Regions from separate parts of the Telluria sp. AIW5 genome, predicted to be linked through region 2. Evidence: predicted binding sites of a transcription regulator. Region 2 holds the regulator's gene; each other region holds the start of a gene.

Evidence for each region. Region 2 encodes sigma-54, which starts transcription at its own class of promoters, with help from an activator protein. Its sites were predicted from a motif close to TGGCANGNAANCTGCTTT; they were not measured.
Region 1: a site for sigma-54 is predicted at 1,833-1,850, ahead of AC1MEM_RS00365 (TorF family putative porin). Genes of this name have one in related genera too.
Region 3: a site for sigma-54 is predicted at 2,512-2,529, ahead of pepA (flocculation-associated PEP-CTERM protein PepA). Genes of this name have one in related genera too.
Region 4: a site for sigma-54 is predicted at 3,694-3,711, ahead of AC1MEM_RS18800 (TorF family putative porin). Genes of this name have one in related genera too.

What each region holds. Positions count from the first base shown of each region.
Region 1 covers NZ_CM155289.1:77,977-85,578, forward strand. Annotated here, with positions in the region: gene amt (ammonium transporter) at 1-589, opposite strand, end outside; gene glnK (P-II family nitrogen regulator) at 657-995, opposite strand; gene AC1MEM_RS00365 (TorF family putative porin) at 1,009-1,764, opposite strand; gene AC1MEM_RS00370 (accessory factor UbiK family protein) at 2,017-2,265, shown strand; gene AC1MEM_RS00375 (adenosylcobalamin-dependent ribonucleoside-diphosphate reductase) at 2,306-4,774, shown strand; gene AC1MEM_RS00380 (fumarylacetoacetate hydrolase family protein) at 4,802-5,503, opposite strand; gene AC1MEM_RS00385 (VOC family protein) at 5,536-5,958, opposite strand; gene AC1MEM_RS00390 (alpha-hydroxy acid oxidase) at 6,017-7,240, opposite strand; gene AC1MEM_RS00395 (LysR family transcriptional regulator) at 7,361-7,602, shown strand, end outside.
Region 2 covers NZ_CM155289.1:297,092-304,693, reverse strand. Annotated here, with positions in the region: gene AC1MEM_RS01350 (monovalent cation:proton antiporter family protein) at 1-1,254, opposite strand, end outside; gene AC1MEM_RS01345 (KpsF/GutQ family sugar-phosphate isomerase) at 1,340-2,362, shown strand; gene AC1MEM_RS01340 (KdsC family phosphatase) at 2,362-2,892, shown strand; gene lptC (LPS export ABC transporter periplasmic protein LptC) at 2,924-3,526, shown strand; gene lptA (lipopolysaccharide transport periplasmic protein LptA) at 3,542-4,183, shown strand; gene lptB (LPS export ABC transporter ATP-binding protein) at 4,183-4,944, shown strand; gene AC1MEM_RS01320 (RNA polymerase factor sigma-54) at 4,980-6,452, shown strand; gene hpf (ribosome hibernation-promoting factor, HPF/YfiA family) at 6,516-6,872, shown strand; gene AC1MEM_RS01310 (enoyl-CoA hydratase/isomerase family protein) at 6,972-7,602, shown strand, end outside.
Region 3 covers NZ_CM155289.1:1,749,123-1,756,724, reverse strand. Annotated here, with positions in the region: gene AC1MEM_RS07760 (sensor histidine kinase) at 1-297, shown strand, start outside; gene AC1MEM_RS07755 (hypothetical protein) at 383-799, shown strand; gene AC1MEM_RS07750 (DUF7125 family protein) at 796-2,259, shown strand; gene pepA (flocculation-associated PEP-CTERM protein PepA) at 2,576-3,448, shown strand; gene AC1MEM_RS07740 (ABC transporter substrate-binding protein) at 3,650-4,453, opposite strand; gene AC1MEM_RS07735 (energy-coupling factor ABC transporter ATP-binding protein) at 4,440-5,123, opposite strand; gene AC1MEM_RS07730 (ABC transporter permease) at 5,120-5,827, opposite strand; gene AC1MEM_RS07725 (formate dehydrogenase accessory sulfurtransferase FdhD) at 5,828-6,697, opposite strand; gene fdhF (formate dehydrogenase subunit alpha) at 6,694-7,602, opposite strand, start outside.
Region 4 covers NZ_CM155289.1:4,250,107-4,257,708, forward strand. Annotated here, with positions in the region: gene AC1MEM_RS18790 (MFS transporter) at 1-489, shown strand, start outside; gene AC1MEM_RS18795 (methyl-accepting chemotaxis protein) at 706-2,715, opposite strand; gene AC1MEM_RS18800 (TorF family putative porin) at 2,766-3,566, opposite strand; gene AC1MEM_RS18805 (hypothetical protein) at 3,843-4,040, opposite strand; gene AC1MEM_RS18810 (hypothetical protein) at 4,063-4,467, opposite strand; gene AC1MEM_RS18815 (SOS response-associated peptidase) at 4,581-5,252, shown strand; gene AC1MEM_RS18820 (hypothetical protein) at 5,324-5,491, opposite strand; gene AC1MEM_RS18825 (Lcl C-terminal domain-containing protein) at 6,175-6,534, shown strand; gene AC1MEM_RS18830 (M20/M25/M40 family metallo-hydrolase) at 6,581-7,602, opposite strand, start outside.

The DNA.
Region 1 (7,602 bases), 220 kb from region 2:
GCGCGCCCTTCTGCCACAGCCAGCCGGCGCCATCGGTCACGGTGGCCAGGGTGGCGGCGTCCTTGATCGCGTCAGGACCGGCCCAGAACCAGACCATGTGCGCCACCGGCAGGTAGCCGAAGGTGAACCACAACACCACGAACAGCATCACGGCGGAAAAGCGCGCGCGCTCGGCAAAGGCGCCGACGATCAGGCCGCAGGTAATGGCGGCAAAGGTGCCCTGGAAGGCGACGAAGATGAACTCGGGGATCATCGTCTCCTTGCTGAAGGTGCCGGCCATGCTGAAGACGCCGGCGACCGGATCGTAGATGCCGTTCAGAAAGGCGCGGTCGAAACCGCCGATGAAGGGGCTGCCGCCGGTGAAGGCGAGCGAGTAGCCGTAGAGGCACCACAGCACGATGATGAGCGAGAAGATCATGAAGACCTGCAGCAGCACCGAGAGCATGTTCTTCGCGCGCACCAGGCCGCCGTAGAACAGGGCCAGGCCCGGGATCGACATCATGATCACGAGTATGGTGGCAATAAACATCCAGGCGGTATCGCCCTTGTTGATGGAGGGTGCGGCCCAGGCCGGCAGCACGACACCCATTGCCAGTGCGGCAGCGAGGACTTTGTTCGTTAGTAGCGATTTGACTGCGGATTTCATCGGGATCCCCTTACAGTGCTTCGTTGCCGGTCTCGCCGGTACGGATACGGATGACCTGGCTGAGGTCGGAGACGAAAATCTTGCCGTCGCCGATCTTGCCGGTGCGGGCGGCGCCCTGGATGGCGTCGATGACCTGGTCGACGATGTCGTCATCGACGGCCGCTTCGATCTTGATTTTTGGCAGGAAGTCGACCACGTACTCGGCTCCGCGGTAGAGCTCGGTATGGCCCTTCTGGCGGCCGAAGCCTTTGACTTCGGTCACCGTCATGCCCTGCACGTTAATTTCGGACAGCGCTTCACGCACTTCGTCGAGCTTGAAGGGCTTGATGATGGCGGTAATCAGTTTCATCGCATTGCCTCTTTCAGAAAGTTTTGGAGACCGACAGCACGGCGGCCGACTTGCCCTGGTTGCGCCCGCCGGGAACCAGATAGGCTGCGGTATCGGCCTTGACCCAGGCCAGCGCCACACTGGCGAAACCGAAGTCTTTCGTGACGCCGACCTTGTAGTCGGTGTACGACAAGGCGCCGTTGTTCTTCACGCGCTGGCGGCCCACGTGCAGGTTCAGCACCAGGCCCTCGACCGCCGGGACCGGCACGTTGGCGCCCAGGTCCAGGTAGCCGCTCTGCTTGCTGTCAGGCGTGCCGAACAGGTTGGTCGTCGCGTGCGAATACTTCAGGTAGGCCGGACCGATGCCGACCTGCCCGTACAGCTCGAAGGTATTGGCGTTCGGGCTCAGGCCGTTCGACGGATACCAGTAGTACAGGCCGCCGACGTCGTAGCTGATCGCCTCCGTGATCTGGCCGCGCTTGCCGCCGTACAGGTCGACTTCGACATTGCCGTCGCCGCCCAGGTCCTTGGTCCACTTGATGGTGGAGAGCCAGGTGCCCACATACAAGCCGCTGGGGCTGTGGGTGTAGTCGACGCCGCCTTGCACGGCCGGGTCGAAGCGGGTCTGCGACAGGCCGCGGTAGCGGTATTCGCTGGTCAGCGCCGCGTTGTAGCTGACCTGGTGCTCGGCGGCGGGCGTTTCCTGCGCCTGTGCTGCCGGGCTGCCCATCATTGCCAGCGCAAATACCGCTGAACTCGCCGCTGCGTTGCCTGCTAACTTGCTCTTCATGATGCTTCCCCTGTTGGATGGACGGATGTGGTGTCTCTGGTGCCCTGAGTTGCAGCTTTATCCATCCTGTAGCAGAATGCGTGCCAGCTTATGGGGGCATCCCATGTGCTTGATTTTTCGCCCATCCGCCCCACTTCTGGTGGAGATCACCACAAATAAGTGCGCAGCAGCGGCAAGACGCGCCGTCACGCACTAAACGAGGTCGCCGCGCACCAGCGTGGTGCGCCGCCTCGCTGACCAGGACTTACGGACATGAATAGTTTCTTCAACGACTTGCAAGGCAAGATCAATCAGGCGATGGAAAGCTCGCCCGCCAAGGACATCGAGCGCAACGTCAAGGCGATGATGACCCAGGGCTTTTCCAAGCTCGACCTGGTGACCCGCGAAGAATTCGACATCCAGGCGCAAGTGCTGGCAAAGACGCGCGCGAAGCTCGAAGCGCTCGAGCTGCGCGTGGCCGAGCTGGAAGCGCGGCTGACGGAGACGGCTCCCAAAGTCTGATTGCGCTTGCCGGCACGCTTCAATCATTCGATGAGCGGCCATGAATGCAAACGACCAACTGCCCGGCATGAGCTTGCCTCCCCAGGAGGTATCGATCGACGTGCTGCGCGAGAAATACGCGAAAGGCGATGAAACCTCGGTCGCCGACGTGCGCCGGCGCGTCGCGCAGGCCCTGGCTGCGCACGAGGCGCCGGAACGCCGCGCCGCATTCGCCGACCGTTTTCTGTGGGCCATGGAAAACGGCTTCGTTCCCGGCGGCCGCATCAACTCCGCCGCCGGCCTCCAGCTAAAAGCCACCCTCATCAATTGCTTCGTCCAGCCGGTCGGCGATTCCGTCACCGGCTTCGAGAACGGCCTGCCCGGCATCTACACCGCGCTCGCGGAAGCCGCCGAAACCATGCGCCGCGGCGGCGGCGTCGGCTACGACTTCAGCGCCATCCGTCCTTTCGGCAGCCTGGTGCACGGCACGCGCTCGCGCGCCTCCGGCCCGGTCTCGTACATGGAACTCTTCGACGCCTCCTGCCGCACGGTGGAATCGGCCGGCGCCCGCCGCGGCGCCCAGATGGGCGTGCTGCGCATCGACCATCCCGACATCGAACGTTTTATCAGCGCCAAAGACCGCGGCGCCCTTTCCAACTTCAATATCTCGGTGGGGGTCAGCGACGCCTTCATGCAGGCACTGGAAGCGGATGCGAACTTCCCGCTCGTGCACCGCGCCGAACCGGGAGAGGAAGCGGTGGCGGCGGGCGCCCACCAACGCGGCGATGGACTCTGGGTCTACCGTGAAGTGCGCGCGAAGACGCTGTGGGACAGCATCATGGCCTCGACCTGGGACCATGCCGAGCCGGGCGTGCTGTTCATCGACCGCATGAACGCCGAAAACAACCTCTGGTATTGCGAACAGCTGCGCGCGACCAATCCCTGCGGCGAGCAACCGCTGCCGGCCTACGGCTGCTGCGATCTCGGCTCGCTCAACCTCACCTGCTTCGTCGATGAGCCGTTCAGCGAACATGCCCGCTTCGATGTCGAGCGCATGCAGGAGGTCGCGGCGGTCGCCGTGCGCATGCTCGACCTGGTGCTCGACGCCACCGAATGGCCGCTGCCGCAGCAAGCGGCCGAAGCACGCGCCAAGCGCCGCATCGGCCTCGGCTTCCTGGGCCTGGGCAGCGCCTTGATCATGCTGGGACTGCGCTACGATGCGCCCGAGGGCCGCGCACTGGCCGCGCGCATCGCGCAAGGCCTGCGCGATGCCGCGTATGCCGCTTCCTGCGCACTGGCGCGCGAAAAAGGCGCCTTTCCCCGGTTCGACGCGGCGCGCTACCTGGAAGGCGCTTTTACGTCGCGCCTGCCCGACGAATTGCGCGAAGCGATCCGCGTGCACGGCATCCGCAACTCGCATCTGCTGTCGATTGCGCCGACCGGCACCATCGCGCTGGCCTTTGCCGACAATGCCTCGAACGGCATCGAGCCGGCCTATTCCTGGACCTATCAACGCAAAAAGCGCATGCCGGACGATTCGATGCGCGCCTACGAGGTGCAGGACCATGCCTGGCGGCTCTACCTGCGCAGCAAGCCCGGGGCCACGCCCGACGGTCCGCTGCCGCCCGCCTTCGTCACCGCCCTGCAGATGAGCGCGAGCGACCACCTGCGCATGCTCGAAGCCGTGCAGCCCTTCATCGACACGTCGATCTCGAAGACGGTCAACGTGCCGGTGGATTATCCCTACGACGATTTTCGTGGCCTCTATTTAGAAGCCTGGCGCGCCGGCCTGAAGGGCCTGGCGACCTATCGCCCGAACGCGGTGCTCGGCAGCGTGCTCGGCACGGTGCCGGCCAGCGCGGCGCTGGACGACGACCCGCTGCGCAAGCGCTTCGACGGCCGCCCGCTCGGGGAGCTCGATTCGGTGACCTCGAAGGTCGAGTACTCGACCCAGGAAGGCCGCAAGACCTTGTATCTGACGGTGAGCTTTATCCGGGTCGACGGCGTGGTCGACGGCCGGCCGGTGACGATCGAGCGTCCCTTCGAATTCTTCATGCCGGCCAACCAGCGAAGCGACGGCCAGCAGTGGATCACCTCGTCGATGCGCCTGCTGTCGATGCTGGCGCGCGCCGGCGGGCCGATCGCGAAAGCGCTGGCCGACATGCGCGACGTGGTCTGGGAAAAGGGGCCGGTGCGCTGCGGCTTCCTGACCCGCGAGGATGGCGCGCAGGTGCCGGTGTTCCACGATTCGGAAGCGGCGGCGGTCGGCTTCATGCTGCAGCGAATCCTGATTGGACGCGGCTTCCTCGACAGCCAGGGAAACCAGGTACCGGTGGTGCAACTGGCACGCCAGCTCGCCGCACGCGGCGCGGCGTCCGGCATCACGACGCCGGACCCCGCCGCCATGCCGGTCAGTGCGCCACCGCCGGCCCTCGGTGCGAAATGCCCGGAATGCGGCGCCCGCGCGCTGCGCAAGGCCGAGGGATGTACCCGCTGCGACAACTGCCAGTATGTGGGCGAATGCGGCTGAGTTGTCCCCAGCCCTGCCCTGCTTTCCTTACGCCGGGCGCGGTCCCATCGTGAACTCGATGCTGCCGACGCCCTCTACCTGCGCGCTTACCTTGTCGCCCGGCTGCAGTGCGCCCACGCCGGCCGGCGTACCGGTATAGATCAAATCGCCCGGCGCCAGCACGACGCTTTGGGAGATGATGGCGATGACATCCGCGACCGGCCAGATGAGTTCATTCAGGTCGCCCTGCTGGCGCGCTTCGCCATTCACCGACAGGCTGATGCTGCCGGCCTGCGGATGGCCGCTGACGGCCACGGGAACGATAGCGCCGCAGGGTGCCGACGCATCGAAACCTTTTCCCCAGTCCCAGGGGCGGCTCATTTTCTTTGCCACCGCCTGCAGGTCGCGGCGCGTCAGGTCGATGCCGACGGCGTAACCCCAGACGTGGCCGAGCGCCTCGTCCACGGACAGGTTCGATCCTCCCTTGCCGATCGCGACCACCAGTTCGACCTCGTGGTGCAGGTCGTCGGTGAGCGGCGGATAAGGCACGGTGCCGGCGGCGGCGACCACCGCATCGGCCGGCTTCATGAAGAAGAACGGCGGTTCGCGGTTGGGATCATTGCCCATCTCGCGGGCATGCGCTTCGTAGTTGCGGCCGACGCAGAAGACGCGGCGGATCGGGAAGCGCGCATCGCTGCCGGCAACGGCGTTCGAGGCTTGTGGTGCGGGAGTAAAGACGAAATCGGACATGGCGGTGATCAAGTAGATGATTGATTGAGGAGTTACTTCGCGAAGACCTGGCTGATGTCGCCGAAGGCCTTGAATTCGAGGGCATTGCCCGACGGGTCGAGGAAGAACATGGTCGCCTGCTCGCCGACCTGGCCCTTGAAGCGGACGTGCGGCTCGATGACGAAACGGGTGCCCGCCGCGCGCAGCTTGTCGGCCAGGGCGTCCCATTCTTCCATCGGCAGGATGGCGCCGAAGTGGCGCACCGGGACGTTGTGGCCATCTACCGCATTGGTCGGCGCCGCGCTGACTTCGTCGGGCGCCAGGTGGGCGACGACCTGGTGGCCATAGAAATTGAAGTCGACCCATTCATCGGAGCTGCGGCCTTCGGCACAGCCGAGCAGGTCGCCATAAAAACGCCGCGCCTCGGCAATGTCGCGGACCGGGAAGGCCAGGTGGAACAGGGGAATCGATTGCATGGAAATCTCCGCAAAAAATCGTTGAAAGGTCGGTGCTTGTTTGCTTCTCGTGTGTTCGTCAGCGGTTGTAAACCAGGTGCGTGTGCGCATCGAGCTCCATGATGCCATTAATGCCCAACATTGCCATATTGCGCCATACCTCCTGCTGCAGGAGGCCGACCGCGTGCCCCACGCCGGCTTCGCCGCCGACCGCGGCCGCGTAACCGAAGGGCCGCCCGACGAACACGAATTTCGCGCCCAGCGCCAGCGCCTTCAGGACATCCGAGCCGCGTCGCACTCCCCCGTCGATCATGACCGGTATGTCGGGACAGGCCGCGACGATCCCCGGCAAGACGCGCAGCGGAGACACGGCGCCATCGAGCTGGCGGCCGCCGTGGTTCGACACGATGATGCCGTCCGCGCCCATCTCGCGCGCAATCCGGGCGTCGTCGCGGTGCAGGATGCCCTTGACGACGATCCGGCCCGGCCACATCTTGCGGATCAGGCCGAAGTGTTCCCAGCTCAGGTGCCCGCGGTCGGCGAAGTCGCGCGTCACCGACTTCGACAGGATCGGCGCGCCGCGCCGCGCATAGTTGTTTTCGAAATGCGGCAGCCCGTGGCGCGCGATCGTCCTGAGGAAGGTGCCGAACAGCCAGCGCGGATGCGACACGCCCTGCCACACCAGGTCCAGGCTGGGGCGCAAGGGTGTGCTGAAACCGGTGCGGGCGAAATTTTCGGGATTGGGCGTCACCGGCGTGTCCACCGTCAGCACCAGGGTCTGGAAGCCGGCATTGCCGATCCTTTCCACGAGGGCCGTGATGTTCGGGATATCGCCCGGCAGGTAGGCCTGGAACCAGGCCCCCAGCCCTTCCTGCGCCACCTCCTCGAGCCGGATCAGGGAAGAGCCGCTCATGATCATCGGGATGTTCGCGCGTGCCGCGGCGCGCGCGAGCACCAGGTCGCCGCGGTAGGCGGACAGCGCGCTGATGCCGAGCGGGGAAATGCCGAACGGCGCCGCATACGCCTGGCCGAACAGCGTGCAGGACGTGCTGCGGCGCGAGACGTCCTTCAATACCCGGGTGACGAAACCATAGTCGTCGAAACTTTCGCGGTTGCCGCGAAAGCTGCGCCGGGTCTCCGCCGCCATGGCCATGTAGCCGAACACCGGGCGCGGCAGGTGGCGCCGTGCGGCATCCTCGAAATCGTCGAGGCAGCGCAGGTTTCGCAGGCGCGCGGGCAGCGGCAAGGGCGCGGCGCGGCTGGCAGGGGATGGAAGCTCGTTCGATGCGATGGCAGTGGTCATGGTGCGTGGTGCATGGTGCGTTGGAGGCAGGGGCAGGCGCTCGGTAAGCCCTATTGTGCTCAGGCTGGGAACAAAGGACAATTTCATCTTCGAATATTCAAAGTGAAGAGGAAGTTCATTATGGAGACGCGGTTCCTGGACAGTTTCGTGACCATCGCCGAATGCCGTTCGATGGCCGAAGCGGCGCGCCGCCTGAACGTGACGCCGACCGCGCTGGCGCAGCGCGTGCGGGTGCTGGAGGATGAACTGAACGTGAAGCTGATCGAGCGCTCGGGTCGCACCGTGCAGCTGACCGAGGGCGGCGCCCGGGTGCTGGCGCGCGCGCGGCGCTTCCAGCGGGAGGTGCGGGAATTGAAGGCGGC
Region 2 (7,602 bases):
CAGGATCACGTGCTTTTGCGCGGCCATCGTGCGGCTTGCCAGTTGCGTGAGCTGGAGCGACTGCATCATCCATTCGTTGGAGGCGATCTTCATCACGATCTGGTCGGACTTGGCGATGACGAAGGGCGCGACCAGCATCGACAGCACCATCGAAGCCAATACGAGCTGCATCAGGAAGGGATCGATCAGCTTCGAGCCCGAGGCCATGTTCAGCAGCACGAAGCCGAATTCGCCGGCCTGCGCCAGCGCCAGACCGGTACGCATCGCCACGCCGTCCGACGAGCCGAACGCCTTCGCCAGGCCCGCGATCAGCACGAATTTCAGCAGCACGGGAATGATCAAGAGCAGCAGCACCAGCCACCAGTTCTGCAAGACCAGCTGCACGTTCAGCAGCATGCCGATCGTGATGAAAAAGAGGCCGAGCAGCACGTCGCGGAACGGTTTGATGTCTTCCTCGACCTGGTGCTTGAACTGGGTTTCCGAGATCAGCATGCCGGCCACGAAAGCGCCCAGGGCCAGCGACAGGCCGGCGCGCTCGGTGATCCAGGCCGCGCCCAGCGTCACCAGTAACAGGTTCAGCATGAACAGCTCCTGCGAGCGGCGCTTGGCCACTAACGTGAACCAGCTGCGCATGAGCTTCTGGCCGAAGAACAGCAGCAGCGCCAGCACCGCCGCGGCTTTTACCCCGGCCCAGGCCAGCGTGCGCACCAGGTTTTCCGGGTCTTTCGCCAGCGCGGGAATCAGGATCAGGAGCGGCACCACGGCCAGGTCCTGGAACAGCAGGATGCCGATGATGCGCCGTCCATGCTCGCTTTCGAGCTCCAGCCGCTCGGTCAGCAGTTTCACGACGATGGCGGTGGACGACATCGCCAGCGCGCCGCCCAGCGCAAACGCGGCCTGCCAGCCGATCCGCAGCTGCGGCGCCCACATCGCGAGAACCAGGCCGCCGATCATGGTGGCGATGATGGTCAGCACCACCTGCGCCACCCCGAGGCCGAACACGATGCGCCGCATCGCGCGCAACTGGGCCAGCGAGAATTCGAGGCCGATCGAGAACATCAGGAAAACAACGCCGAATTCGGCCAGCGCGTGGGTCGAACCGGTTTCCGCCGCGAGACCGAAGGCATGCGGGCCAATGAGCACGCCGACGGCCAGGTAGCCCAGCATCGGCGGCAGGTGCAGGCTGCGGAACACGACCACGCCGAGGACGGCGCTGCCGAGCAGCAGCAGGGTCAGTTCGAGTCCGGACGCCATGCGTGATCAGGTCTTTCTGTGAACCGAGCGTTGTTTGATACGTCTGGCAAGTTTTTTGCTTTCCCAATTCGTTTATACTTCCAGAATGAGTGTAACCGATGAAAAAACAATGCTGAACAGTTTTGACGAGAACCAGTCGCGGCGCGTGCTCGCGCTGGCGCGCGAAACCCTGGCCATCGAGGCCGATGCCATCCACGCGCTGGACGCACGACTGGATGCCGACGACAGCGTCGCGCGCGCGGTCGCCCTGATGTACGCCTGCAGCGGCCGCGTGGTCGTCTCGGGCATGGGCAAGTCCGGCCACATCGCGCGCAAGATCGCGGCGACCCTGGCCTCGACCGGCACCCCGGCCATGTTCGTGCACCCGGGCGAAGCCGCCCACGGCGACCTGGGCATGGTGACCAGCAAGGACGTGTTCATCGCGATTTCGTATTCCGGCGAATCCTCCGAATTGATGGACATCCTGCCAGTGGTAAAACGCATGGGCACGCCCCTGATCGCGATGACCGGCAAGCCGAACTCCCGTCTCGCGCTCCTGTCGGATGTCCACCTCGACGTGTCGGTGGCCAAGGAAGCCTGCCCGCTGAACCTGGCGCCGACCGCCAGTACCACGGTCACGCTGGCCCTCGGCGACGCGCTTGCGGTGGCGCTGCTCGACGCCCACGGCTTTCGCGAGGAAGACTTCGCACGCTCGCATCCGGGCGGCGCGCTGGGCCGGCGCCTCTTGACCCACGTGCGCGACGTGATGCGCAGCGGCGAGGCGATTCCGGCGGTGACGCCCGACACGCCGCTCACCCGCGCGCTGCTGGAAATCAGCCAGAAGGGCATGGGCATGACCGCCGTGGTCGACCCGGACTTCAAACCGCTCGGCGTGTTCACCGACGGCGACCTGCGCCGCCTGATCGAGCGCATGCAGGACTTTTCGAATGTGACCATCCGCGACGTCATGCACGTCGGCGCGCGCACCGTGCACCCCGAGCAGCTGGCGGTGGACGCGGTGGCGATCATGGAAGAATTCCGCATCAACCAGATGCTGGTGGTCGACGAAGCGGGCCTGCTGGTCGGCGCCCTGCACATCCACGACCTGACCCGCGCAAAGGTAATCTGATGACCCCGCTTGCACACATGGAGCGCGCCGCGCGCGTCAAAGTCATGATCTTCGACGTCGACGGCATCCTGACCGACGGCAGCCTGACCTACGGGCCGGACGGCGAAATCACGAAAACCTTCAACGTGCTCGACGGCCTGGGCATCCAGCTGCTGCAAAAGACGGGTGTGATTACCGCCATCATCAGCGCGAGAAAATCGCCGATCGTGCTGGCGCGTGCGCGCGACCTCGGCATCAACCACGTCTGGCAGGGCCACCAGGACAAGCGCGTCGCGTTTGCCGAACTGCTCGAACAGACCGGCTTCACGGCCGAGCAGTGCGGCTATATCGGCGACGACGTGATCGACCTGCCGCTGCTTGCCAAGGTCGGCTTTGCCGCGACGGTGCCGACCGGGCACCCGGAAGTGCAGCACCGCGCGCATTACGTCACCAAAGCCGGCGGCGGGCGCGGCGCCGTGCGCGAAGTGTGCGACATGGTGCTGCGCGCGCAGGGCAAGTACGAAGAGGCGCTCGCGCCTTATTTCGCATAGTTCGCATGGGCGTGACACCATGGCGACCTACGTGAACAAACGGACCGCACACCGCTGGCGCATGCTGGCGCTGATGGTAACGGCCGTGTTCTTCGCCTTCGGCAGCTTCTGGCTGCTGCAGGCGATCCAGACCGGGGACACGGCAGGCGCCGGCAACAACCTGAACGAGCCCGATTACATCGTCGAGAACTTCAGTTTCGTGCGCATGACCGAAACCGGCGTGCCGCGCTACGTGATGTCCGGCGCGCGCCTGGCCCACCATCCCGACAACGACGTCTCCGAAGTATCGAAGCCGATCGTCGAGAGCATGGCGCCGGGCCGCCCGCGCATGACCATGCACGCCGACCGCGGCCAGGTCTATCACGCCGAAAACCGCGTCGAGTTGATGGGCAATGTCGACATCGCGCGCCCGGCCACGCCCAAGAGCGAAGCACTGCGCGCGCGCACCGAGGCGCTCACCCTGCTGGCCGACGACGAGGTCGTCAAGACGAAACTTCCGGTGCAGATGACCCTCGGCGCCGCCTCGGTCAACGGGGTCGGCATGGTGGCCGAGAACCCGACCCAGAAGCTGCACCTCGGCGGGCGTGGCCAGATCGTCTATCCGCCGCGCCAGCACGCCGCACCCACCCAATAACAGGAACGAGCCCTAATGAAAACCCTTCTCGCCGCCGCCTTCCTTTCCTTGCTCTCGCTATCGGCTTCCGCCGAGCGCGCGGACTCGCTGAAGCAGGCCGTCATCAACTTCGATTCGCTCGACGTCGACGAAGTCACGCAGACGCGCATCCTGACCGGCAACGTCATCCTCACGCGCGGCACCCTGATCATGAAGTCGGACCGCGCACTGGTGAAGGAAACGCCGGAAGGCTACATGAGCGTGACGCTCACTTCCGGCCCGGGGCGCGTGGCGACCTTCCGCCAGAAGCGCGACGGCGGACCCGACCTGTGGATGGAAGGCCAGGCCGAGCGCATCGAATACGACGAGCGCCAGGAGCTGGTCAAGCTGTTCTCGAAGGCGATCGTCAAGCAGCTCGAAAACGGGCGGCTGACCAACGAGCTCGATGGCGCCTACATCTCCTACGACAGCCGCAAGGAAGTGGCGACCGTGCGCAACGACGCCAGCGGCGAGAGCAAGCTTGGCGGCGGGCGCGGGACGCTGATCATCGCACCGCGCCGCGGCGCGCCTGGCGCACCTGCGGCAGCGGTTCCCCCGGCCGGCGCGCCGGCGGCCAAGGCTGCGCCTGCATCGGCACCTTCATCGACGCCGGCAGCGCCAGTAGCAGGAAAGCGATAATGAAAGAAGCAAGCGACAAGCGCAGTACCCTGGTCGTGCGGGGGCTGCAGAAAAGTTACGGCAAGCGCCTGGTGGTGCGCGACGTGTCGCTCGAAGTGGGTTGCGGCGAAGTCGTCGGCCTGCTCGGGCCGAACGGCGCCGGCAAGACCACCTCGTTCTACATGATCGTCGGCCTGGTGCCGTCGGACGCCGGCGCCATCGAAATCAACGGCACCGATATTTCGAGCCTGCCGATCCACCGGCGCGCGGTACTCGGTTTATCCTACCTGCCGCAGGAAGCCTCGGTGTTTCGCAAGCTGACGGTCGAGGACAACATCCGCGCCGTGCTGGAGCTGCAGCGCGACGACAACGGCAAGGCACTGACCAAAGCCGCCATCAACGACCGGCTCGACTCGCTGCTGGCCGAACTGCAAATCGAGAAGCTGCGCGAGAACCCGGCGCTGTCCTTGTCGGGCGGCGAACGGCGCCGCGTCGAGATCGCGCGCGCGCTCGCCACCAATCCGCGCTTCGTGCTGCTCGACGAACCGTTCGCCGGTGTCGACCCGATCGCCGTGATCGAGATCCAGCGTATCGTGCGCTTCCTGAAGGAGCGCGGCATCGGCGTGCTGATCACCGACCACAATGTGCGCGAGACGCTTGGCATCTGCGACCGCGCCTACATCATCAACCAGGGCGCGGTGCTGGCGTCGGGACGCCCCGACGACATCATCGCCGACGAGTCGGTGCGGCGCGTCTACCTGGGCGAACACTTCCGCATGTAGCAAGCCTGTAGCAAAACACGGAACCCAAGCGGCACATGAAACAATCCCTGCAACTCCGGACTTCGCAGCACCTGGCGCTCACGCCGCAGCTTCAGCAGTCGATCCGCCTGCTGCAGCTGTCCACGCTCGAACTGCACCAGGAGATCGAGCAAATCCTGTCCGATAATCCGCTGCTCGAGCGGCTCGACGATCCGCTCGACCACTCGGTGCGCCTGCTGGCCGACGGCGCGCTCAACGCCGCGCCGGCGCAAGGCGAGGCGCCGGCGTCGAATGCGGAAGAGGGCGCCCCCGCAGCCGCGGATGGTGCCGACGGCCTTGACGGCGGCGGCGAGGTCGAACGCGGCGAGTCCGACGCGGACTGGGGAGAGTTGTCACGCGCGTCGAACGCCGACGGCGACGACGATGGCCGTCCGCAGCTGGGCGCTATCGGCGTGACCTTGCGCGAGCACCTGACGGAGCAGATCCGGGTGACCGGCGTGACGGCGCGCGACCGGGCCCTCGCCGAACTGGTGATCGACGCCATCGACGACAACGGCTACCTGGAAGAGCAGCTCGACGAGATCCACGCGCGCCTGCCGGAAGAGCTGGAAGTCGAGATCGACGAACTGCGCTGCGCGCTGGCGATGGTGCAAAGCCTCGATCCGGTCGGCGTCGGTGCGCGCAGCGCGTCCGAGTGCCTGGCGCTGCAGATCCGCGCCATGCCGGGCGTGCCGCTGGTGACGCGGCGCATGGCTTTGAAGATCGTCGAGGGTTACCTGACCTGGTTCGCGCAGCGCGAATTCACGAAGTTGAAGAAAGCGCTCGACTGCGACGACGAAGACCTGCGCGAAGCGCAAGCCGTCATTCGCCAGTGCAATCCGCATCCCGGCGCCGCCTTTGCATCGAGCGTCTCGGACTACGTCGTTCCGGACGTTATTGTCCGCAAATCGAAGAACGGCTGGAGCGTTTCGCTGAACAACGAAGTCATGCCGCGCCTGCGCGTGAACAACGTCTACGCGAATTTGCTCAAGCAGGGAAAAGGCGAAGGCCAGATGAGCGCGCAGCTGCAGGAAGCGAAGTGGCTCATCAAAAATATGCGCCAGCGTTTCGATACGATCCTGCGTGTTTCGCAGGCAATTGTGGAGCGTCAGAAGAACTTTTTCAGCCATGGCGCGGTTGCCATGCGTCCCCTTGTGCTTCGCGAGATTGCTGATACACTGGGTCTGCACGAGAGCACGATTTCTCGCGTAACAACTCAGAAATTCATGCTGACCCCGCACGGCATGTTTGAGCTGAAGTATTTCTTCGGAAGCCATGTCGCCACCGAAGCGGGGGGCGAAGCATCGTCCACGGCGATACGGGCGCTTATCGCGCAGCTGACAGGAGCAGAGGACCCAAAGAACCCATTATCCGATAGCAAGATCGCGGAAATGCTCGGTGAACAAGGCATGGTCATTGCGCGCCGCACGGTTGCAAAATACCGCGAAGCGCTCAAGATCCCTCCCGTCAGCCTCCGCAAATCCTTGTAACAGCGGCAGCCACGCGCACTCCTTGCGCGGCCCGGCGGCCGCTATCTTCTCAAAGGAGTGTGTATGAATCTCACCATCAGTGGCCACCACCTCGACGTCACCCCCGCCATCCGTGAATACGTACAGAACAAGCTCGAACGCATCACCCGACATTTCGATCAGGTCATCGATTCCCACGTGATCCTCGCCATCGACAATCTCACCGAAAAAGACAAAAGGCAAAAGGCCGAGATTAACTTGCGCGTGTCCGGCAAGACCGTGCACGTGGAGAGTGTGGCGCAAGACCTGTATGCTGCGATCGACCTGCTCATGGACAGGCTGGATCGCCAGGTGATGAAATACAAGACGATGTTGAAGGACCATAGTCGTGAGGCGCTCAAGCGCCTGCCTGAAGGCGGAGAGCCTGCTGCGGCGCTGTAATACCGGGCACTGAGCACCGTCTGAACGAGGGCGCCGGGAGGCGCCCTTTTCACGTCTGCCTTCGGTAAAATACATGTCTCTTTCACCAGCTCACTCGCCATGACCGACCACGTCCTGACCCGCATTGCCAACGGCACCGGCACGATCACCCTCGACCGTCCCAAGGCCTTGAACTCCCTCTCGCTGGCAATGGTCCGCCGCCTGACCGACATCCTGCTGGCCTGGCGCGACGACGCCTCCGTGTCCGCGGTCGTGCTCACCAGCAGCAGCGAAAAAGCCCTGTGCGCGGGCGGCGACATCCGCTTCTTCCACGAAGCGGGGCACGCCACGCCGCTTGGGGGCAGCGCGCTGCTCGAGGATTTTTTCACCGAAGAATACGCGCTGAATCACCTGATCCATTTCTATCCGAAACCGTATATTGCGATCATGGATGGCGTGGTGATGGGCGGCGGCATGGGCATCGCCCAGGGCGGTCCGCAGGCCGGCCTGCGCATCGTCACCGAGCGCACGAAAATGGCGATGCCGGAAGTGAATATCGGCCTGTTCCCGGATGTCGGCGGCAGCCACTTCCTGTCGCACGCGCCTGGGCAGCTGGGCAATTACCTGGGCTTGACGGGATTGACGATCGGCGCGGCCGACGCTTTGTATGTCGGCCTGGCCGACGTCTTCGTGCCGGGCGCGCAATTGGGCGAACTGAATGCGCTGATCGCATCGACGCCGGGCGCGCAAG
Region 3 (7,602 bases), 1.5 Mb from region 2:
CTGCAGGAGTGCCTGAACAACGTGTTTCGCCATTCGCTGGCGAGCCGGGTCAATGTGCGGCTCGAGGCCGCGCACGGCAGGCTGGCGATGCGCATCGTCGACAACGGCATCGGCTTCGATCCCGCGGCGCCGCGCAAGGCGAACAGCTTCGGCCTGCTCGACCTGCAGGAACGCGTGGCCGGGCATGGCGGCACACTGGCCGTGAAGGGAGCGCGTGCCCACGGTACCGAAGTGGTGCTGAGCATCCCGATCGCGCCCCGCCCTGCGGACTCGTCCAGCCTCCCGGCAATCGGATAGAACGATGTGTTGAGCACATCCATTCACACGGCCGTGGCGTGGCGCAAGCGTCATCGACGGGCCATGTTGCTGTTGCCTGAACGCCATGCCAATACCGACCGAGCTGTTCGCAACAATGACAGGACGATTGACTCCCGGCGGTAGTCCAGGAACTGCTACGGATGCAATCGTGGTGTGGCGCGCGTTGTTCAAGAAGTTCGCCCCCCTGCTTGGCCCGCTCAGTACGGAGCTGCTGTTTGCGCGCAGCCTGGCCGCGCACGCGTCCGCCTTTCCCTGGCTGCCGCAAACGACGGTGGGTGTGATGCGCCCGATGTTCGAAGAGTTCGAACGCGGCCTGGAAACCCGCTCCCCTGACGAGATTGTCGTAGTCAACAACGCCTTGCTGGCAACCTATACCATCGCTCTTGCCGACCTGATTGGTGCAGGGCTGGTCACGCGCTTCCTGCACGCAGCATTTCCGCATGACGAATTCACCAAGAATATTCAGGAGTATCAGGCATGACCGACAAACTTGCGCTGCGCCTGCTGGAAACAGGTGTTCCCGGACTCGATACCATCCTCGGTGGCGGCTTGCCCGACTTGTCGTTCAACATCATCGGGGGCGCCCCCGGCAGCGGCAAGACCACGTTCGCGCAGCAAATCATGTTCGCGCTGGCCACGCCCGAGCGGCGCGCCCTGTTCTTCACGGCCATGGGCGAGCCGCCCGTGAAAATGCTGCGCTACCAACAGCAATTTTCCTTCTTCGACTTCGACAAGGTCGGGGACGCCGTCAACTTCGTCAACCTGGCGGCCCAGGTCGAGGAAGGCAATTACGACGCCGTGCTGGCCCAGATCCTGGAAGAAGTGCGCATGCGTGCGCCGAGCCTGGTGTTCATCGATTCCTTCCGCTCCTTCGTCCAGGGCGCGCGCGGCGACCAGCAGGAAGTCGCGGCCCTGCAAACCTTCGTGCAGCGCCTGGTCACGCACATGACGGCCTGGAATGCGACCAGCTTCCTGATCGGCGAATACACGACCAACGAGGCCGACCAGAACCCGATCTTCACTGTCGCGGACGGCCTGATCTGGCTGAACCAGTATGTGCAGCGCAACGCGATGGCGCGCAAATTGCAGGTCATCAAGATGCGCGGGCGGCAACAGCGCCCTGGCCTGCACGCGTTTCGCATCGGCAGTGGCGGCATCGAAATCTTCCCGCGCATCCTGCCCGCGCCTGAACCGATCGGCGCCATTGCGCCGCTGAAGCAACCATTGGGCCGCCTGTCGAGCGGCGTGCCGACGCTCGACGAAATGTTCGGCGGCGGCATCCCGGTCGGCTACTCGGTCCTGCTGGTCGGCCCGACCGGCTCGGGCAAGACGATCCTTGCCACCGAGTTCCTGGCCGCCGGCGCCGCCAACGGCGAGAAAGGCGTGCTGGCACTGTTCGAACGTACGCCGAACCAGATCATGAACGACAAGCTCGACGCCCTCGTGCGCGCCGGCGAGGTCGCCATGATGAGCGTGCGCGCGCTCGACCTCTCGGTCGACGAGACGCTGCACGAGATCAGCGGCCTGATCGACGCCACGGGTGCGACCCGTATCGTGCTCGATTCGCTCTTCGGCTTCGAACTGGCGATCGCGCCGGAATACCGCGAGGACTTCCGCGATTCGCTCTACCGCATGACCACGGTGCTGGGCGCGAAAGGCGTGACCGTCCTGATGACGAGCGAACTCGAAGACCGCTACCAGGAACTGCGCTTCAGCCAGTACGGCAGCGCGGTGCTGGTCGACGCGATCATCATGCAACGCTACATCGAGTCGCAATCCGAACTGCACACGGTGATCTCGGTCGTCAAGGTAAGGGGATGCAAGCACAGCCGGCAGATCCGGTCCTTCGAGATCGGGGACGACGGCGAGGTCATCATCGGCGACGGTCCGGCGCCATTCGACGGCGTGCTGTTGGGGAAACCGCAGGCACGGGAACCGTAAGGCCGCCGCCCGGCAGGCTTGACGTCGACAAATGCCAGCTCCCGAGCTGGCATTTTTGTTGAGCAATGCGCCAAGTGCGCTTTCCCCGCAGCACTATTGGTGCACGCACGGAACAGTCGGTGCACTCTTGAAAAGACACAAATACAAGCTCGCGTTCTATCTGGAAATGCGCCGTGTCGACTTTCTTTACATGTATTTACGGCGAGACCTGTTGATGATCATAAGCAATTGATTCTTAAGGAAATTGTTTTTAGGCACGACGATTGCTTTACTTAAAGTTCCACCGCCCCACTGACAATTTGTCGAAAGAGCAATAATGAAATTTGTTAAACAACTTATCTGTGCCGCAGCCCTCGCGCTGGGCACCACCGGTGCCGCAATCGCGAGTCCGGTACTCAACAATTGGGTCTTCAATCCGGTCGGCGGCGGCTTCGCCGGCGGCCAGGTCGTCAACGAATACCTGGACTTCAACGGCAACGCCTTCATCCAGCTGACCTCGACGGGCGGCAACGCCTTCTCGTTCAAGGAAACGGCGGTCTTCAACGTCCTGCAGGCGGACAGCAACGGCCGCTACTTCCCCCTGAACTACCCGACCGGCAATATCAGCGCAACTTTCCAGGCAAGCGGCAAGGGCGTGTTCGGCGGCGACTTCAGCTTCGCCAGCGGCACCATCCGCATCTACCGCAATCCGGTCGGCGGCCAGTACGCCAGCACGAACGGCTACTACGGCGCGAACCTGGGCGAAGTCATCGCCGAGTTCAACGTGCTCCAGGGCGGCGGTGGCACGGTCGATTCGAGCGGCAACCCGACCCGCAATGGCCAGGTCAGCGTGTTTGCCCAGGCAGCCCCCGGCATGCTCGACGCCGGTTACTTCTTCAATAGCGCGGGCCGCGACCTGTCGAGCGAATCGATCCTGTCGTTCGCCTTCACCAACGCCAACACGCTCGGCTCGCCGACCAGCAGGCTGGTGAGCGAGGTGGCTTGCCAGTTCGCCGGGTTCACGGGGCCGGGCTGCTCGGGCGGCACCTACCACAACCGTGCGCGCGAGTATTTCTTCATCGGTTCGAACGGCCAGTTCAAGCTGGCCGAGGTGACGGACGTGCCGGAACCGGGCTCGTTCGCCCTGTTCGGCATCGCCCTGCTCGCCGCGGGCGCCGTGTCGCGCAAGCGCAAGGCTTTGCAGAAGTAAGTGCAGAGCTGGGGTCAGGTCTGACAATCGGACACGACCTCTGCCTTATTCGGCCGGCTATCGTTGAGGCCGTGCCTAAATGTCAGACCTGACCCCAGCCGTCTCACTGGGGTCAGGTCTGCCAATCGGACACGACCTCTGCCTTATTCGGCCGGCTATCGTTGAGGCCGTGTCTAAATGTCAGACCTGACCCCAGCCGTCTCACTTCGCAGTGGGGAAAAACAGCTGCTCGCCGGCCGGCTTGAAGGCGGCGATGCGCGCCTGCCCTTCCTTCGAGGTGATCCACTCGATCAACTGCGTCGCGCCCTTGTAGTTCACGCCGGGGTGCTTCGCCGGATTGACGGCGATGATCCCGTACGGATTGAACATGCGCTTGTCGCCCTCGACCAGGATCGCGAGGCCCGTCTTTGCCTTGTACGCGCCGTAGGTGGCGCGGTCGGTCAGCGTGTAGGCACGCATTTCGGCGGCCATGTTCAGGACTTCGCCCATGCCCAGGCCCGCCGATACATAGTTTGACCCTGCCGGCCTGGTGCCGGCCGTCTGCCAGTAGCCCTTCTCCATCACGTCGGTGCCCGAATTGTCGCCGCGCGAGATGAACTTCGCGCCGCTCGCCGCGATCTTGCCGAAGGCGGCGATGACGTCATGGTTGCCCTTCACCTTCGCTGGATCCGACTCCGGGCCGACGACGATAAAATCGTTGTACATCACGTCGCGGCGGTCGATGCCCCAGCCCTCGGCGACGAATTTATCCTCCAGCTGGCGCGCGTGCACCAGCGTCACGTCGACGTCGCCGTTCTTGCCCAGTTCGAGCGCCTTGCCGGTGCCGACCGAGATCACCTTGACCTTGATGCCGGTTTTGCCCTCGAAGGCCGGCAGCAGCTGGGACAGCAGGCCCGAGTTCTCGGTGCTGGTCGTGGTCGACAGGCGCAGCACGTCCTGCGCCAGCGCGAGGGGCGAAGTCAGGCTGGCGCACAGCAGTACGGCCAGTAGCTTACGGCGTTTCATCGTGTTCTCCTTTATGGGTGCGGTATTCGAGATGCCCGTCGCGCAACTTGAGGCGGCGTACGCCGGGCAGGCCAATCAAGTCGCGGTCGTGGCAAGCCATGACCACCGTCGTTCCTTGTTCGATGAGCGTCGGGATCAGCGCGATCACCTGCTCGCGCGCGGCGCCGTCGAGGTTCGCGGTGGGTTCGTCGAGCAGCAGCAGGCGCGGTTGCAGTACGCGCGCCCGCGCCAGCGCCACGCGCTGCTTCTCGCCGCCGGACAGGCGCGCCGGATCGGTGCCGGCCAGGTAAGTCACGCCCGCCCATTCCATCGCCTCGTCGACGACGCGCGCGATGCGCGCCTTCGCTTCGCCGCGCGCCGCCAGTCCATAGGCGATGTTCTGCGCGACGCTGGTCGAAAACATGATCGGGTGCTGGTGCACGTAGACGATCGCACGGCGCAGCAGCTGCGGGTAAGGATGCAGCGTGACGGGCTTGCCCTCGAAGGAGGCGCTTCCCACCTGCGCGGTATCGAGCCCGGCCAGCACGCGCAGCAGCGTGCTTTTACCCACGCCGTTGGCGCCGGTCAGCACATAGGCACTGGCCGTGTCGAGGCTCAGTTCATCGATATCGAACAGCAGGCGCTCGCCGTGGCGTTTCTTGAGGCCGCGCACCGTCAGCAGATTGGTCATGCGCGTCCTCCGGCGGTATGCGCTTCGCCCTGCAGCAGCATCAGGGCGCCGTTCATCAGCAGCGCCAGGGCGACCAGCACGATGCCCAGCGCGATCCCCTGGGCAAACTCGCCCTTGCTCGTTTCCAGCGCGATGGCGGTGGTAATCGTCCGCGTTTCGCCTTCGATGTTCCCGCCCACCATGAGCGCGCAGCCGACTTCCGAGATCACGCGTCCGAAGCCGCTGATCACGGCCGCCATGACGCCATAGCGCGCCTCGTGCAGCACGGTGGCCATGACCCGCCAGCGCGAGGCGCCCAGCGCCCTCGCCGTCTCGGCATAGCGCGCGTCGAGCGCCTGCACCGCCGCCAGCGTAAAGGCCAGCAGCACCGGCAGGCCGACCAGGAACTGGCCGGCGATGATGCCCGACTGCGAGAACAGCCACTCCAGCGGCCCGAGCGGACCGCGGCGCGACAGCAGCAGGTAGAGCAGCAAGCCGATGAGGACCGTCGGCAGGGACAAGGCGCACTGGGCCAGCCAGATGGCGACGCGGCGCCCCGGGAAGCGGTGCATGGCGATCGCGTAACCCAGCAGCACGGCAGGCGGCGTCGCCAGCAGCAGGCCGACGAGGCTCGTTTTCAGCGAGACCCAGACGATGCGCCACAGGGCGGCGTCGCCCGAAAACAGCAGCGCGAAGGCGTGCGCCGTGGCGTCGAACAGGGACATTCAGCTGCGCTGCGTGGCCGCGGGAAGATCGAACAGTTCGGGCTCGAACACCAGCCGCTCCTGCCCGGCCAGCAGCAGGAAGTGCTTGCCGGTGCAGCGCGCCAGCAGCGACATGCCGACCTTTTCCGCCACCATGTGCCCCATCTGCGTGGTGCCCGAACGCGACAGCAGGAAGGGAATGCCCATCTGCGCGCCCTTGATGACCATCTCGGAAGTCAGGCGCCCGGTGGTATAGAACACCTTGTCGGCGCCATCGATCCCTTCCAGCCACATCAGGCCGGCGATCGCATCGACCGCGTTGTGGCGGCCCACGTCTTCCACGAAGTACAGCAGCTCGCCGCTGTTCGAGAACAGCGCGCAGCCGTGCACCGAGCCGGCCTGTTTATAGATCGATTGCTGGGTGCGGATGGTGTCGACGATGCGGTACACGACGGATTGGCTGAGGCGCGCAGTATCGCTCAGGGAAATAGTGTCGATCTCATCCATTAATCCGCCGAATACCGACCCCTGCCCGCAACCGGTGGTGACGACCTTTTTCGCGGTGCGCTCTTCGACATCGGCGATGCCGTTGCGGGTGACGACCGCCACCGCATCGACCGACCAGTCGACCTGCACCGAGACCACGTCCTCGATAGCACGCACGAGGCGCTGGTTGCGCAGGTAGCCCAAGGTGAGGGCTTCGGGCGCGCCGCCGAGCGTCATCAGGGTGACCAGCTCGCGCTTGTCCACATACACCGTCAGCGGGCGTTCGGCCGGAATCGAGATGGTCGACGCGCGGCCCCGTTCGTCCAGCGCGCTCACCTCGTGCGTGAGGTGGGCGCGGGCGTCGGAGAGTTGCGGGCGGTAGCGTGGCAGGTCGGGACAATTCATGTTGCTAATTGTGCCATGCCGGCCAGGATTTGGCCGCCACCGTAGCTCCCCTGGTGTGCGACCTCCCCGCCCGCCGTCACCTTGATCGCACAATACTTGAACTCCGGGATCTTCGCGACCGGGTCGAGCGCCGCGTTGGTCAGCCGGTTGATCGCCGCTTCGTAGTAGCAGAAGGGAACGAAAATCGCACCCACGGGCGAGCTGTCGTCCGCGCGCGCATACAGCACCACTTCACCGCGGCGCGAGGCGATCGTGACCGGCGCGCCCGGCGTGATGCCCATGCGTTCCATATCCAGCGGGTGCACCAGAGCGACCGGATCCGGCTCGATCGCATCGAGCACGGTGGCGCGCCGGGTCATGCTGCCGGTGTGCCAGTGCTCGAGCTGGCGGCCCGTGATCAGCACCATCGGATAGTCGGCATCGGGCCGCTCGTCGGCCGGGATGATATCGGCCGGGACGAAGCGTGCCCGTCCCCCTTCGCGCGGGAACAGTTCGGTGAACACGACCGGCTGGCCGGCGTCGCCCTCGTTCATGCACGGGTAGACGACTGCACCGTTCTGCTCCAGGCGCTCCCAGGTAATGCCGCCGATGCTCGGCATCGTGTGGCGCATCTCGTCGAACACTTCCGACACATGGCCGTAGTTCCACGGCAGGCCGAGGCGGTTCGCCATTTGCTGGATGATCCACAGGTCCTGCTTCGCCTCCCCCGGCGGGTCGATGGCTTGCCGGCCCAGCTGGACCAGGCGGTCGGTATTCGTAAACGTGCCCGTCTTTTCCGGGAAGGCGGAGGCAGGCAGGATCACGTCGGCGAGATAGGCCGTCTCGGTGAGGAAGATGTCCTGCACCACCAGGTGCTCCAGCGCGGCCAGCGCGGCGCGCGCGTGGTTGGCGTCCGGGTCGGACAT
Region 4 (7,602 bases), 1.6 Mb from region 2:
ATTATCAAGGCAACCGGCGTCAAGGACGCCCTCGATATTGGCTTGCTGAGCGCCCTGCCCTGGGCGGCCGGCGTGGTTGCCATGGTGCTGGTCGCGCGCAGTGCCGACCGCCGCGGCGAACGCCGCGGCGAACGCCGCTGGCATATCGCCATCCCTGCAGTCCTCGGCACCATCGGCTTCATCGTCAGCGTCAAGTTCAGCGCGAATATCCCGGTTGCCATGCTCGGCATGTCGGTCGCGACGATGGGCATCATGACCGCCTTGCCGATTTTCTGGAGCATCCCGACGGCCTACCTCGGCGGCGCGGCGGCTGCAGCCGGGATCGCGCTGATCAACTCCTTCGGCAATTTGTCCGGCTTCGTGGGCCCCACGCTGATGGGCTGGATCAAGAGCGTCACCGGTTCGCTCGACAGCGGCGTGTACATGCTTGCGGGCTGCCTGCTGGCGGGCGGTTTGCTGACGCTCTGCACCTCGCCGAAATTGCGCTAACCGGCGTTGCAGCTTGCGCGCCGGCCTCGCTGAGAGCGTCGCCCTGTTATGCCTGCTCGGCGCTGCAAGCCGGCAGCAGGCGCGCGCCGCCGTGCGCGGGGCCGTGATCGGTTGCGCGCCAAGCAGCGCGTCCCGGAGAGATCGCACGCGCGGGCCGCAGCGGCGGACGCGAGCGCACGGCCAGCGGGCTGCGCGTCCGGGTGCAGGCGGCCGCGCTCATCGCGGCCGCGCCAATGCCAGCTGGCGTGCGGCGGCTGCAGGAGCCGCCGCGCTTTCCAGCTTGAACTCGCCCACCAGCGCCACCAGGGTCGCCGCCTGTTCCTGCAGGCTTTCGGTCGCCGCCGCGGCCTGTTCGACCAGCGCCGCATTCTGCTGCGTCGCGTCGTCCATCTGGACGATGGCCTGGTTGACCTGGCCGATGCCCGTGCTCTGCTCGGCGCTGGCGGCGCTGATTTCGCTGACGATATCCGTCACGCGGCGCACGCTCTCGACCACCTGCCGCATCGTCTGGCCGGCTTCGGCCACCAGCATCGAACCCATGCCGACCTTGTCGACCGAGTCGCCGATCAGGCCCTTGATTTCTTTCGCCGCGGCGGCGCTGCGCTGCGCAAGATTGCGCACTTCGGTGGCGACGACGGCAAAGCCGCGGCCCTGCTCGCCGGCACGCGCGGCTTCGACCGCGGCATTGAGCGCCAGGATATTCGTCTGGAAGGCGATGCCGTCGATCACGGAGATGATGTCGACCACCTTGCGCGAGGAGGCGTCGATCGAGGCCATCGTGTCTACCACTTGCGCCACGACCTCGCCGCCGCGCACCGCCACCTGGGAGGCCGAGGCCGCCATCTGGTTGGCCTGGCGCGCATTGTCGGCGTTCTGGCGCACGGTCGAGGTCAGCTCTTCCATCGAGGCCGCCGTCTCTTCCAGCGCGCTGGCCTGCTGTTCGGTGCGGGCCGACAGGTTGGCGTTGCCCTGGCGGATTTCGTGGCTGGCGCCAGCCACGCTGTCGGAACTCAGGCGCACGCGCGCCAGCACGTCCTGGATCTTGGCGACGAAGGTATTGAAGCCGACGGCAATCGTGGCCAGCTCATCGTTGCCGCGCACGTCCAGGCGCGCCGAGAGGTCGGCATTGCCGCCGGCCAGGCCCGTCATGGTGGCGGCCAACGCGCGCAGCGGGCGCATCAGGCGGTAGAGCACGGTGACCATCACGGCGGCGGCCAGCAGCGCGCACACGACCGAGATCATCAGCGAATAGGTCATCAGTTCGCGCGCCGAGGCGGTGGCGACCGCATGCGGGAAGCTGAGCTGGACCGCCCAGGGCGCCATCTCGGGGTGCGGACGCAGCGGCTCCAGCAGGCGCACCATGCCGTGGGCGTCGATGAATTCGTAGGGCTTGCCCTGGCGGATGCTGTCGAGGCCCGCGGCCGGGATGTCGTCGGCCTTCCTGCCGTTGCGCGCCGCATCGGGGTGGCTCGCATACAGGCCGCCGTTCGACACCAGGGTCAGCACGCCGCCTTCGATCGGCTTCATCGTGGCCAGGATGGCGGACAGCTTCGAGACCATCATGTCGCCGGTCGCGACGCCCCTGAACTTGCCATCCACCATGATTGGCGCCACGAGCGAGGCGATCAGCGCGTCCTTGCCGTTGATCGGGTAGGAATACGGTTCGGTCAGGAAGCGCTTCCCGGTTTTCTTCGGCACGTCGTACCAGTCGTTGGCACCAGGCACCGTGGTGAACACGATCGGTTCCACGCCGACCTTCCCGTCCGCGCCAAGCGTGTAATACGGCATGTAGCGGCCGTTCGCATCATATTCCGGCTTCTTGCCGGCGAACTCGGCATCCTTGCCGTCGAGCGCATCCGGCTCCATGGTGATCGAGGCGCCGATCAGGTCTTCGGAGCCGAGCAGCATCGACCGGGTGATCGCCCCGGCCTGGCCACGCGCGAGGCCTTCGTTCGCCACGCCGGTCGCGCGCACGGCGCCGGCCACCGTCGAGATCGCGTTCAGGTTGGCGCCGATGCGGCCATCGAGCACGCTCGCGGTCTCGCGCGCTGCAGTGCGCGCCAGGCGCATCGCGGCGGCTTCCGAGGCTTCGCTGCCCTTGAAGCCGATGACGCTCGAGGTGATGCCGAGGCTGAGGATGACCAGCACGGTGGCAGTGGTGCTGATGCGGGTGTTGAGCGAGAAAGAGAAACGCGCGCGGCGTGGAGTGGAGTCGGGAGTCTTCATGGATGCGGTGGGCGTCGGGATGCGGGTCGGGTTGCGGGTCGGATTGCGGGTCAGAAGCTGCGCGTCAGCGACAACACGACGCTGCCCTTGGCCGGATTCGAACAGGCGATGTGGCCGCGGGCGTCCGGTACCCCGGTGCTGTAACGGTCGTAGGCGTGGGTGGCGCCGAAAGCGCGCGTCCAGGCCGCGGCCACGGTCCAGCCGCCGGGCAGCGGGCGCGACAGGCCGGCCTTGATGTCGCGCCAGTTCCAGTAATCGTTGCCGGCGCCGGCCACCCGGCCTTCGCCGGCGTGCAGGGTGAGCGTGGTGTCGTGCCCGAGCGTGAGGCTGGCGCCGCTGTCGAAGTAGCCGGTGCCGCGGGCGTTGACGATGCCGAAGAAGTCGCGTGTAAACGTGTAGTTGTATTTAGCGTAGACGGCTTTCCAGGTCAGGCCGGCCGACAGTTCGCCGTAATCGAAACGGGTGCCGGTGGCGCCGATGACCGCGCCCGGATACTTGTAGTAGAGCGCGACCAGGCTGTAGCCGATATCGCGCACAGTGCCGCTATAGCCGCCGTACAGGTCCCACTCGAGCTTGCCGTGTTCGATGTACCGGTCGCTCACGTTCGACACCCAGCTGCCCGCGCTCCAGCCGCTGCGGTGGGTGACATCGATGCCGCCCTGGACGGCGGGCTGGCCCCAGGTCTGGCGAAAGCCGCGCGAGATGTATTGCGACGCCAGGCTGGCGTTGCCGGTCACGCTCCAGGCGCTGTCGATGCTGCCGACGTCGATGGCGTCGTCGGCGTGCGCGGGCGGCAGCGTGCACAGGATGAGGCAGGCGAGCGGCAGCAGCCGCTGGATGGAAAGGGTCATGGTGGTGGGCGCATTGCGCCGGTTGGAGGCTAAAAGATTCCGTAAGGCAAATTTCCTGCAGGAATTTTATGCGTATCCCACAGCCGAGCCGCGCTTTCATGCCAGAATGAAAACCAGATTTTTTTGCGCTGCATCATCCGCGCCACAAAGTAGCAAGGATGGCATTCGTGTTTGATAACGCGGCCGCTACCCGGAGGCGGGCAGGCCGCTGCGAACGGGGGGCAGGAACGGTGAGGAGATCCGGCGCCGATCGGGAGACCGGCGCGCGCAGCAGGCCTAACGGCCCTGGTAGAGCAGCACCGCGCAAGCGGCGGCGCCGATGACGAGCACGCCGTAGAGGAAATAGCGCATCGCGGTGGCGAGGCCCGCCACCGCCTTGTCGGCGTCCTTGCTGAGCATGCCGCGCTTGCGCCCGGAATTCATCAGCATGGCGATGAAGACGAAGCTCGTGAACAGGATCAGGACGAATTTCATGCAGGACTTGTCCAGTTCGCCATCAAGTGCGCGCCAGCACCAGCGCGAGCGCAACGAGGCCCAGCACGCCGGACGCGGCGGCAACGAAACCGACCAGGGTCAGGCGCTCGCGCGCGGCCTGCAGTTTCGCAATCAGCTGGGCGTTCTGGTCGGCCAGTTCCGTGATCAGTTTCGAGGCTTCGCGCACCTGGCCGTGGAGCTGGGCGATCGCGGCGTCCTGCTGTTCCACCTGGGCCGCGAGCATGGCCAGCCCGTCGTCGACCGGCATGTGCGCCACCGCTTCGTCGAGCTCGGTGTTGGGCAGGGGAGTCACCTTGCGGCCGACGGTCTCCCACAGCCGGCGCGCGCTGCTTGCGACCTGGGGCGCGGCCGAAATGACCTCGCCCCAGGGAACGGATTTCAGTACTTTCAGCCAGGCTGCCGCCATGTCGTTTTCTCCTTCTGGTGTCAGGTTTGCAGGATAGCACCACCCGTAGCCCAGCCCCGCCCCGCTGCCCCCTTGCCAATCGTGCGGCGCGAATTTTGCAGTACCATGGTCCCATGTGTGGACGATTTGACCAGAGCCAAACGGCACGATATTACGCGAGCGTCTTCGGCTGGGCCGATGCCGTGTACGACAGCGAATCGACGCCGGCCTATAACGTGCCGCCCGGTACGTATCGCCCCGTCATGCACATGCAGGACGGCGAGCGTCGCATCGACGATGTCTTCTGGAGTTATCGCGCGAAATGGGCTGAAGGGAAACTGCCGATTTCCATCAACGCCCGCCTCGACAAGCTGAGCAACCGCTACTGGAGCCGGCTGCTGAAAAACGGCCGTGCGATCGTGCCGGCCGACGGCTGGTACGAGTGGACCGGCGAAAAGGGGAAAAAGCAGCCCTGGCATATCCACCGCAAGGACCGCGCTCCCCTGTACATGCTGGCGCTGGCCAGTTTTGGCACGTTTACCGAAAACCGGGCCGAGGCCGGCTTCGTACTCGTCACCGACGATGCCGCCGAAGGCATGCTCGACATCCACGACCGGCGCCCGGTCGTGCTCGAGGCGGCCGACGCCGCGCTCTGGCTCGATCCGGACATCAGTCCCGAACAGGCGCTCGAACTGGCGCGCCAGGCGGCGCTTCCGCCCGAGGCCTTCGAGTGGTTCAAGGTCACGCCGCAAGTCAACCGCGCGAATGCCGACGGCCCGGAAATGGCGCTGCCGATGCCCGAGTAGCACGACGCGCGCGGCGTCGGTCCACTCAACACCATCCTCCCCTCACGCGCCAGCGTGGAGGGACGGCGGTCCTATTCCAGCATCGTCAGCAGGGCGACCAGTCCAAGGGACAAACCGATCAGCACGCCCGTGCGGTTGCGCAGGCGCTGGCCGCGTTCGACCAGTTGTTTCGCGAAATGGCGGCGTGGACGGCGTGCAGCGTCGGGGACAGGCTGTGCTTGCGATTCGTTCGTGTTCATCTCGATATCCATTCGATAACTCCCCAACATCGTGGGCGAAGAAAAGACTGTGGGAATGCCGGGCCGCGGCGCGGTGGCAGGAGTGTCGGGGGAAGCTCGGGCGCGACGCGCGGCGTCGGCCGAGCTCAGGCAAGCCGGGCGGGAGATCCTGGCCTGCGGATGCGGGCGGCGCCGCGCGGACAGTTGCGGCGCGCGATCGTGTGGGCAGAAAAGACAACGGCGCGGGCAGGCGCCGCGCCGTGGAAGGACGTAAAACACGTGAAACTGAACAACTCGTGATGCGCAGTGCGTGACATGCCAGGTACCGTGTTCGATCTGCTGCCGGGAACGCCGGAACGAACCGCACGCCACCAGGACGTCCGCCCTGACCCGCAACTTAAAAAATTGATTCTACACGAAGGTCTTGACTCTTAAATACGAATTTGCGCAATGTGTTTGCGCCAGATCACACTCCTGCCATTCGACGCCAAAAACCCGCAGGCCTTGCAGCCGCGCGGCCCTTGTTCGGGCGGCGTGAATGAAATTCAGTTCTGCTACGCGATTAAAACCGTTTATTGCCTTGAAATCGAATAGCTTCCTGATCTATGTCTAGCCAGCCAGGCAACTAAAACGCCGAGGCCGGTGTCATACCTGCATGACCGGATAAACCAAACCGACGCGCGAGGACACCGATGGGTATCTATATGCAATTACGAGACACGCTGAAGGAAGGCGAACATTACGCCGGCATTATCCTGGGCAAGGATGGCGGCGCCGACCACCACCTGATCCTGCTTCCCGGCGACGCAGCCGATGTGGGCTGGCCGGGCGCACTCGAATGGGCCACGGCGCAGGGCGGCGAACTGCCGAGCCGGCGCGAGCTGTCCCTGCTGTTCGCGAACCTGCGCGAGCAATTCGAACGCGAGTGGTACTGGTCGTCCGAGGCGCACGAGACGCGCGCGCAACTGGTCTGGGGCGAAAACTTCGCCAGCGGCATCCAGACAGTATACGGCCGGCCGTTTCGCGGCCATGCGCGCGCCGTCAGGCGGGTGCCGATCGAGTGAGCGGGCCAGCCCGCGCGCAGCGACTCCGGCCCGCCGGGACAGGTTCTTACCGAGCCGGCACCACCGCGCGCCCGATCGGCTCCTCGACATTGGCCAGGAACCAGGCCGTGGTCGCCATCAGGGCCACGTGGCGGCGCAGGTTGTCCGGGTCGACCTTGTCCAGCGTATCGGCTGCCGTGTGGTGGTAGTCGAAGTAGCGCGAGGTGTCGATCAGCGGCGCGAAGCTCGGCACGCCTGCGCGTTCCAGGCCCGACAGGTCGCCGGTCGAGAGCGCGTCCTGGCGCTGGAACACGCCGGCGCCGATCGGCTGCAAGGCCGCCTGCAGCGGCGCAAACAGGCGGCTCGACGCTGCCGGCACGCTTGCGCGCAGGCCGAACGGACGCCCTGCCCCGTTGTCGCTCTCGATCGCGCCGACGTGGCTGGCGGCGTTCGCCGTGTTCGCCTCGAGATAGGCGCGCGCGCCGCGCGTGCCGTTCTCTTCGTTCATCCAGGCGACCAGGCGGATCGTGCGGCGCGGCCGGTAGTCGAGCTTTTTCAGGGTGTCGAAGACGGCCATGGCGCTCGCCACGCCGGCGGCGTCGTCGTTGGCGCCGGTGGCCAGGTCCCAGGAATCGAGGTGGCCCGAGACGATCACGACCTCGTCCGCCTTGTCCGTGCCGGGCAGGTCGGCGATCACGTTGTAGCTGTCGGCGTCAGGCAGTATCTGCGGCGTAAGCAGCAAGCGCATGGTGAGGGGGCCGCGTTTCGCGAGGCGGCTCATCAGCATGGCGTCCTCGACCGTGACGGCCGCGGCCGGGATGCGCGCGCCGTCCTGCAGGTTGGTGGCGCCCGTATGCGGCAGGCGGAAGTTGGCGCCGCCCACCGAACGCACCAGCGCCGCCGCCGCACCGAGCTCGGCCGCCATGCGCGGGCCGTTGGTGCGGTAGTTCGAACCGGCGCCATAGGCCTGTCCGGCCAGGCCGCGGTCGGCCATGTTCTGGTCGAAGGGAACGTCGAAGAGCACGATGCGGCCCTTGACGTCGCCGGCGCGCGCCTTCAGTTCGTCGAAGCTCGAGACCACGACGACCT